4 regions of the Streptomyces sp. 147326 genome follow, and region 1 is predicted to be linked to each of the others. Evidence: riboswitches for the same ligand, from Rfam matches in the RefSeq annotation. Region 1 holds a riboswitch; each other region holds the start of a gene.

Region 1 (2,192 bases):
CCGGGGTCCACGCCGGCTCGGCGAGGGACGGGTGCACGCGGTGCAGCAGGATGCCCCACACCTGGTCGGCCGGGACGCTGATCGAGCCGGCCGCGATGCCGGCCGTGGCGGCGCCGACCACCAGCGCGCCCAGGAGGGCCAGCACGACGGCGTACGGGATCCCGGGGCGCCGCGCGGGCCCTGGCCGGCCTGCCTCGCGAGGGCCGGACCGGCGTTCCTCATGGAGGCCGGCCCCCACGGGTGCCGGAGCCTTCGCCCCGGTCACTGGACGAGGCCCGGGTGGAGCTGACGCGCCAGCGACTCGACGGCCGACGGCACCCGCACGCCGACCACGGTGGAAGACAGCGGCAGGACCGCGAACCGCTGGTTCCTGATCGCGGGCACGTCCTTCAGCGCCGGATGGGCGAGCAGGAACTTCTTCTTGTCCTCGACCGACCGGTCGCCGTAGTCGTAGATGACGATGGCCTCGGGAGCGCGCTGCGCCACCTGCTCGAACGAGACGTCGCCGAAGGCCTTGTCCAGGTCGGCGAAGAGGTTCACCCCGCCGGCCCGGCGGATCATCTCGTTGCCGATGCCCTTGCCGCCCGCGGTGAAGGCCGTCTTGTCGCCGCTGTCGTACACGAAGAGCTTGACCGCGGTGACGCCGGTGAGCCCGGCCTCGACCTTGTCGAGGGTGGCGTGCAGCTTCCCCAGCTGCTCCTCGGCCCGCTCGGGCACGCCGAAGACCTTGGCGACCGCGCGGATCTCCTCGTCCATGGCGGCCACGTCCACCGGGCCGGTGGGGCACTCCTCGGTGTTGAGGCGGGTGTTGATCCCGGCCTTGGCGAACGCGGCCCGGCTGCGTCCCTCCTTCTCGTCGAAGGTGGAGGTCCACCCGCCGTAGACGAAGTCGGGCTCGGCCTCCAGGAGTGCCTCGAAGGACGGGTACTCCTTGGAGAGGACCTTCACGCTGTCGTAGGCGGCCTGGTACTCGGGGAGGACCTTGTCGTCGAGATAGCCCGTCCCCACCATCGACTTCTCCAGGCCGAGCGCCAGCATCACCTCGGTCGCGTGCTGGTTCAGCGACACCGCGCGCTGCGGCGGACGCTGATAGGTGCTCGTCACCCCGCAGTTGGTGACCGTGACGGGAAAGCCCTCGGCGGTCGTGCCCGGCGAGGGGGTGGCGGAGGGCGCGGTGCCGCCTCCGCAGCCGGATATCAGCAGGGCGACGGCGAGCGCGGACAGCACGGCCTTCGGGTGGTTGCGGGGCATGGGTGGTCCTCTCACCGCGGATGGATCGGATGTTCTTCACGCCCTGTCAGGGGCACAGGGCACGGGGCACAGGAGCGAGCGGGCGCACGGGGCCGGGCGGGGTGAATCGCGCCACGGCTCGCGGGGACGGCAGGCGGCGGCCCCGCACGGCGGCCACGGCGCCTGGGGGCAGGGCGTCGCACGGGACGCCCGGGCGGCCCGTCGTCTACGAGGGGATCGGCCCCGGGACGTCGACGTCGACGTCGAGATCGGGGAGGCCGGTGTCGTGCTCAACGCACCCAGCGGTGGTGACGGTCTGGTCGGCCACGTCAACTCTCCTTCGCGAGTCGCGGCAGAAAGGCCCCGGGGAGGCGTGCCCCGGGCCCCCGCACGACGCTTCGTCATGCGGGCAGTGGCAGGTCTTCGGACTCGCGGGCGCGCCTGCCGGTCTCCCGGCGGGCACCTACTGGCCGTCGCTTCCCGGGACCGGTTCCGGTCCCAGTGCGTATGACGGCGGTCGTTCCCACTCACCGCTGCGGGGCAGTCCCGGATTCCCACCGGGTTCCCTCTTACGACGCGCCCCGTCCGGCTGACGGGTGCGAACCAGCTGCGCTCACAGCCTACCCGCGAGGCCCGCACCCCCCGGCCGCCCCTGCCCGGCCGGGGGCGGGACGCACCACCGCAGCTGGGCCGGAGGCCACAACTCCGCCTCCGGCCCAGAGGACGGTCACGCGCCGAGGCCCCGCGGCGTGCCCGGACACCTCCGTGTACGCCTTGCTTCGTGCTGCCCTGCCCGCATTCTGGGCAGCCTCGGCGCCGCCCTCTTCCTCCCCCTCTGCTCCTGGATCGTCTCGTCGTTCCGCAACCGGACCGCCGGACCGCCGGACCCCCGGCCGGAGTTCAGGAGGTGCCGGCGGGCTTCCCGGGCTGGTCGTGGGTCGAGCAGTGGATGCCGCCGCCGC
Region 2 (2,192 bases), 120 kb from region 1:
CGACCCGGTCGGCGAGGCCCAGGAGGGTGCCGAGGGTGGACAGGGACTTCTCGAAGTCGTTGATCCAGATGTTGCGGCCGTTGACGACGCCCGCGACGAGCCGTTTGCCGGGCAGGCCGCCGACGGCGGCGAGGTCGGCGAGGTTCGCGGCGGCGGCATCGGTGAAGTCCAGGGCGAGCCCGTCGACGGGAGCCTTGGCCAGCACCGGCAGAGCCTCGCCGAGCCGGTCGAAGTACGAGGCCACGAGCAGCTTCGGCCGGTCTCCCGGGGCGCCGAGCTCGCGGTACGCGCGGGCGGCGGCGTTCAGTTCGGCGGGGGTCCGGTCCTGCACGAGGGCGGGCTCGTCCAGCTGCACCCACTCGGCTCCGGCCGCCCGCAGGTCGGCCAGGACCCGGGCGTAGACGGGCAGCAGGCGGTCGAGCAGGGTCAGGGGCTCGAAGTCGGCGGCGACACCGGGGGCGGGCTTGGCCAGCAGGAGGTACGTCACGGGCCCGACCAGCACCGGGCGGGCGGTGTGGCCGAGCGCCAGTGCCTCTTCGAGCTCGGCGACCTGCTTCGAGGAGTCCGCCGTGAACACGGTGTCCGGGCCGAGTTCGGGCACCAGGTAGTGGTAGTTGGTGTCGAACCACTTGGTCATCTCCAGCGGCGCCACGTCCTGGGTACCGCGCGCCATGGCGAAGTAGCCGTCGAGGGCGTCGGTCCGCACGGCGGCGCGGTGGCGTTCGGGGACGGCGCCGACCATGACGCTGGTGTCCAGCACGTGGTCGTAGTACGAGAAGTCGCCGGTCGGCACTTCGGTGATGCCGGCGTCGGCCAGCTGCTGCCAGTTGGTCCGGCGCAGGTCACGGGCGGTCTCCCGGAGGGCGTCGGCGGTGACGCGGCCCTTCCAGTAGCCCTCGACGGCCTTCTTCAGTTCGCGGCTGCCGCCCTGGCGGGGGTAGCCGTACACGGTGGCCTGTACTGCCGCGGCTGCGGACTCGGTGGTCACGGAACTCTCCTTCGCGAGCGTGTCTCCATGAACCCGGTGACGGGCCTGGGCTGCGAAGGGGTGCCGGAACGGGCGGACCGCCGGATGCGCGTACGCCTGAGGTACACGCCGGAACGATCCGCCTGAAGCACGCCGACCCACCCACGAGGTCACCGGGAAACCGGGCGCGGTCGTTCGCGCTCGGGCAACGGGCAGGTCTTCGGACTCGCGGGCGCGCCTGCCGGTCTCCCGGCGGGCACCTACTGGCCGTCGCTTCCCAGGACCGGTTCCGGTCCCAGTGCGTATGACGGCGGTCGTTCCCACTCACCGCTGCGGGGCAGTCCCGGATTCCCACCGGGTTCCCTCTTACGACGCGCCCCGTCCGGCTGACGGGTGCGAACCAGCTGCCCGGCCAGAGTAGATGGCGTTCGCCGTCAACGGAGCGGGTTGTCCAATATCCGGATCGCGGCGAGACCGGGACGCGGAGGATCCCCGCGCCGCCGGGCGGAGCGGGGATCCGGGGGGGGGGAAGGTCAGTACCGGTCCAGCAGGGTGGTCAGGACCTTGTAGAGGACCGATTCCTCATCGGCCACGGCCTCCTCCGAGCGCCAGGCCACGAAGCCGTCCGGGCGGACGAGGACCGCCCCGGCCGCGGTCGTGCCGTGCGCCTCGGCCCAGTCGCCGCCGCTCGCAGGGATCAGGTCGGCCTCCGGCCCGTTGCCGATGGCGTAGGCGTCCAGGCGCACGTTCATCCGTTTGGCGACGGATCCCGCCGCCCCGCTCCACGGCGTGCCCTCGGAGCTGAGCAGGACGAAGGACCGCTCGTAGAGGTCCAGGGTGGACTTCTGCCGCTCCTCCCCCGGGGCGTGGAGCCACATGTGCGGCGCGCGCGTGCCCGGTTCGCCGCACAGACGCATCCGTTCGGGCACGACCGGCTGGTCGGGGTCGGTGCCCAGGACCGCGCCCTGGTTGTAGCGGTAGCCCATGGCCACGGACAGGACACCGCCCTGACGTCCGCCCGGGGCGGGCTCGGGCTGGCCCTCGTGGACGGTCTCGGGGTCGGGCTCGTACCCCGGGTGGCTGTGCTCGGCGGACCGGGCCGAGGCGCGCTCGCTCGTCGCCCGCGCCACCGGAAGCCGCTCGGCCTCGTACGTCTCCAGCAGCCCGGGGCCGGCCGCGCCGTCCAGTACGGCTGCGAGCTTCCAGGCCAGGTTGTGCGCGTCCT
Region 3 (2,192 bases), 6.2 Mb from region 1:
CGTGCAGAACGAGTGGGACTCACAGACCCCGCTCGTCAGCGGGCAGGGCCTGCACCGCGCGCTCAAGGGCTCGCGGATGGTGCTGGCGGCCGGCGGTGAGGGCCACGGGGTGTACCTCGCCGACCCCGCCTCCTGCGCCAACGCGCCGGTCCACGCGTACCTGACCACGGGCAAGCTGCCCGCCCAGGACGTGACCTGCCAGAACCCGGCGAGCGCTGCCGAGCAGCGCGGGTCCCTGGCCCCGTCGAAGCCGCTGCCGATCCCGGCCGGGCCCGGGCGGTTCTGACACCGCCCGGATGATGGTCGGCCGGACGGCCGGTCAAGCGCGGGACGCCTCTGCGGCAGCCTTGATACGGCGGCCGAAATCGGGGGCGTCCTTGCGCGCGGCGCTCACCGCGATACCGGCGAGCAGCTTGCCGAGGCCGTGGCCGTGCAGGGTGTTGAAGATCCGGACCCGGGTGCGGCCGCCGGGGAGGGCGTCGAGGTCGTAGCCGCCCTCGGCGGTGACCAGGTTCTTGCTCTGCTCGGTCCAGCGGATCAGGTGCGGCGGGTCGAAGCCGACGATGCGGAACTCGCGGGCGGTCTTCATCCCGGCGTCCTTGACCGTGCTGCGGAAGACCGTGCCGAGGGCCGTGGGGCCGTCCGGGGTCCTGGTGATCTCCTGGACGCGCGGGCTGAAATCCGGGTCGTTGCGCCCGTCGGCGAGGTAGGCGAAGACCTCCTCGACCGGCCGGTCGATCTCGACGCTCGCCTCGAACTGTCCGGACATGTCGGCTCCTCGGTGTGACTGCACCTGTGGTCCACGATCCCAGAACGTCACCCCGTGCGCGCGCCGACGACCGGGCGGCCGGCCGCCGCCGTGCCGGCGAGGACGGGTGGATCCTGGTGCGGACGGGTGAGTCCCGGTGAGTGCTGGTGGGACGGGGCGGCTGCCCCTACGATGCCTCTGGTCAGGTACATGCCCGACCCATAACTGAATGCCTGCGCGACTGGGGGAAGCCGGTGTGATTCCGGCGCTGACCTGCAACCGTGTGCGGCGCATCCGCGTCGCGAGTCGGACGACCCAGCGTGTGGTGCGTACGGCTTCCCACTGTCACGGTCTGCAGCACGAAGCCCTGAGCCCCAGGCTCACCGATCACCTGTGTCCGCTTCCCCGGGCCCGGGACCGCGGTGTGCCCGGGGCGACCGGGGCCGGCGGCGCACGACCTCGAGTTCACGCCAGGAAGGCACCCATGCGCCAGACTCCCGCCCGCCGCGCCCTGATCACCACGGCGGCCCTCGGGCTCGCCCTCGCCACGGCACCGGCCGTCGCGCACGCCGAGACCGCCCCGGACACGAACAAGAAGGTCAACGTGGCCCTCACCGTGCAGGGGCCCGACGGGCTGCTGTTCAAGGGGAAGGTCAACACCAAGGGGCACGACGTCACCACGGCGACCGGCGGCACGCACAAGTGCGACGGCACCAACGGGGCGGCGAACCCGACGGCCGTGCCCACCCCGACGGCCGCGCTCGACGACGCCGCCCGCCGGAACTACTTCGCGTGGGACGGCACCTGGTACGCGTCCTTCGACGACTTCTCCGTGGACTCCGTCAAGAACGTCAGCGGCGGCGGCTCGGCCTACTGGGCCATATCCGTCAACGGCACCCCGACCCCGGTCGGCGGCTGCCAGTTCAAGCTGAGGGCGGGCGACGAGGTGGCCTTCACCTGGACCGCCTTCTAGTCCGGCTTCCAGTCCGGCCTCCGGTCCGGGCCGAAAGCCCGCGTCCGTCAGGACGGAGCGCCTCCCGACAGGAGCGCGGAGCGGCTCACCGGGCCGCTCCGCGCTCCTTGTCCGTGCCACCAGGGGTCCCTCAACCCCGCAGCGGCACCACCGGGTCCCTCATCAGCCCCGGTCGTATGTGTGGAACCCGCGGCCGCTCTTGCGGCCCAGCAGCCCCGCCTGGACCATCCGCTGCAGCAGCGGGGGCGGGGCGTAGAGCGGCTCCTTGAACTCCTCGTACAGGGATTCCGCGATGGCCGCGACGGTGTCCAGGCCGATCAGGTCGGCGAGCTTGAGCGGGCCCATGGGGTGGGCGCAGCCCAGTTCCATGCCCGTGTCGACGTCGGCGGCGCTCGCGAACCCGGATTCGGCCATCCGAATGGCCGAGAGCAGGTACGGGACCAGCAGCGCGTTGACGACGAAGCCGGCCCT
Region 4 (2,192 bases), 6.6 Mb from region 1:
GTGGGCTTGCCCGAGGTGCCGCCGATGCCCGTTCCGCCGAACACCCAGGCGTCCACGTCGCCCGGCTTCGGAGTGCGTGCCATGGCGCCGAGCGGGCTGTACGTCCAGTTCTTCTGACCGGGCGAGGCGATCCAGTACGACCAGTACGCGGTGGCCTGCGGGGTGAGGACGCACTCCTCCTTGTCCGGAGTGGGGTACTGCGTACCGGAGTTGAAGGAGCCGTTGCCTATCCGGCAGATGAATCCGTCACCGTCGTGGACGGTGCCGACGGTGGTGAAGCCGCCCGTGCGCAGCAGCTCGAAGCCGGTCGTCGGGGTGGTGTCGCAGCCGCGCTCGACCTTTCCGCCGAAGGGACCGAAGTCCACGGCCACGACGGCGCCGGTGGTGGCCGTGCACTGCTCGATCGGATCGGCATGGGCGGACGGGGGGACCGTGAAGAACGCAATTCCCGCACCGAGCGTCACGAAGGCCGCGGTCACGAGGGAGAAGAACCGCCGTCTCGTCCCCGACTGCCGTTTCGCCTGCTGTTCGGTCCCCACCGCGGCCCCTCGTCTCTGCCGGGGGGCTGCGTGCGTGGTGATGCGCCCCCGCACGGCTGCGAACGCCAGGGGGAGGCTGCGACGACCACACCGCAATCCACGACGGCGCTCTTCGTACTGTGTCCCGGCCCCAGGCATTCCGGCTCACCCGGAACGAACCGGGCCTACGGTTGCGGGTCAGCGCCGGAATTCGACCGGCTTCCCCTGGTGCTGAGCAGCTATCAGCCGGAGTGCAACACGGATTTCGCCGACGCGTCAAGATGGCATAGGCCTCCCGGATGCGCCCCCTGCCCACCCGCACGGATGGCTGGCGGTCCCTTGATCGCTCGGGTAGCGTCCTGGGCTGCCACATGGGGGAATCCGGTGCGATGCCGGAGCTGACGCGCAGCGGTGTGGGACGGCGGGGGCCGTTTCCGAGCCCGAATGCCCATCCGGCGATGCAGAACAGGAAGCCGTACCACGCGTTCCGGACGGCGGCCCCCGGCATGCCCGGCCGTGCGTCCGTACGGCGACCGCGTGGCGCCCGGGAAGGCCGGCGTCCGCCGATTCCAGGAGCAGGCCATGTCCCGTCCCCGTACGTCCCGCCGCCTCGCGCTCGCGGTGCCCGCCGCGCTCGGCGCCTTCGCCCTCACCGCGCTGCCCGCCTTCGCGACCTCGTCGCCGGCGCAGATCGCCACGTCCAAGACGAACGGCGTCGCCTACCTCAAGTCGCTGCAGGCGGCCGACGGTTCGTACGCCGGCTCCGGCCTGTCCAACGAGTGGGCGTTCAGCACCTTCGCCGCCGCCGGCACCGCGGTCGTCGACGTCGCCCCGGGCGGGGACACGACGAAGAACGCCCGCACCGTCTACCGGAACCTGCTGTCCACGGCGGGCTGGCCCTCGGCCTCCCCGGTGGTCACCGACTACGAGCGCGGCACCCTCAACGCGTACGCCGCCGGCATCGACCCGGCCCGCGTGTCGGCCTCCCGCAACCTCGTCGCCCACGTCTACTCCTTCTGGCAGACGGCCGAGGCGGGCTACTTCGGCCCGTCCGGCAACTTCAACGGCACCGTCTTCGCGGCCCTTTCGCTCGGTGGCGCCAAGACCCAGGCCGGCGGCAACCGCGTCCCGCAGGCGCTCACCGACTCGATGGTCACCCGCATCCGCGCCAACCAGCACGTCGACGGCGGCTGGACCTACAACAAGGCCGAGGGCAACCCCACCGTCCTCAACTCCGCGAGCGACGTCGACATGACCGGCGCCGCGATGGCCGCGCTCTGCGTCTCCGGCGTCCCCAACACCGACGCCGACGTCGTCCAGGCCAAGAACTTCCTCAAGGGCAAGCTCGTCGCCAGCACCGGTGCCTTCAACTCCATGTACGGGGTCAACACCAGCTCCAACGGCTGGGGCGTCGCCGGCCTCAACGCCTGCGGCATCAACCCGCAGACCGGTGACTTCCTCACCGCCAACGGCAAGACCCCCGTCGACTTCCTGATCGCCAACCAGTACAACCCGGCGGGCGGCTTCAAGTACAAGCCGTCCGACACCGGCCCGAGCGCCTACGCCTCGATCGACGCGCTGCGCGCCGTGGCCGGCGGCGGATTCACCACGGCCCCGCCCGTCCCGGTCACCCCCGGCGCCCCGCAGTGGGTCGCACAGTCCACCTTCACCGCA

The links. A riboswitch is a leader RNA that binds a small molecule or an ion and turns the genes downstream of it on or off. The one in region 1 is predicted to bind cobalamin.
Region 2: linked by a shared signal. The riboswitch ahead of metE (5-methyltetrahydropteroyltriglutamate--homocysteine S-methyltransferase) and the one ahead of RIU97_RS34410 (ABC transporter substrate-binding protein) in region 1 are both predicted to bind cobalamin.
Region 3: linked by a shared signal. The riboswitch ahead of RIU97_RS05910 (DUF4430 domain-containing protein) and the one ahead of RIU97_RS34410 (ABC transporter substrate-binding protein) in region 1 are both predicted to bind cobalamin.
Region 4: linked by a shared signal. The riboswitch ahead of RIU97_RS04165 (hypothetical protein) and the one ahead of RIU97_RS34410 (ABC transporter substrate-binding protein) in region 1 are both predicted to bind cobalamin.

What each region holds. Positions count from the first base shown of each region.
Region 1 covers NZ_CP134201.1:7,493,914-7,496,105, forward strand. The annotation lists gene RIU97_RS34405 (FecCD family ABC transporter permease) at 1-145, opposite strand, end outside; gene RIU97_RS34410 (ABC transporter substrate-binding protein) at 262-1,251, opposite strand; cobalamin riboswitch at 1,627-1,853, opposite strand; partial or broken gene RIU97_RS34415 (agmatine deiminase family protein) at 2,131-2,192, opposite strand, start outside.
Region 2 covers NZ_CP134201.1:7,370,352-7,372,543, reverse strand. The annotation lists gene metE (5-methyltetrahydropteroyltriglutamate--homocysteine S-methyltransferase) at 1-988, opposite strand, end outside; cobalamin riboswitch at 1,161-1,387, opposite strand; gene RIU97_RS33945 (FAD-dependent oxidoreductase) at 1,501-2,192, opposite strand, start outside.
Region 3 covers NZ_CP134201.1:1,269,798-1,271,989, forward strand. The annotation lists gene RIU97_RS05900 (alpha/beta hydrolase) at 1-286, shown strand, start outside; gene RIU97_RS05905 (SRPBCC family protein) at 320-769, opposite strand; cobalamin riboswitch at 943-1,086, shown strand; gene RIU97_RS05910 (DUF4430 domain-containing protein) at 1,233-1,721, shown strand; gene RIU97_RS05915 (3-hydroxybutyryl-CoA dehydrogenase) at 1,884-2,192, opposite strand, start outside.
Region 4 covers NZ_CP134201.1:853,716-855,907, reverse strand. The annotation lists gene RIU97_RS04170 (hypothetical protein) at 1-539, opposite strand, end outside; cobalamin riboswitch at 649-783, opposite strand; cobalamin riboswitch at 851-989, shown strand; gene RIU97_RS04165 (hypothetical protein) at 1,101-2,192, shown strand, end outside.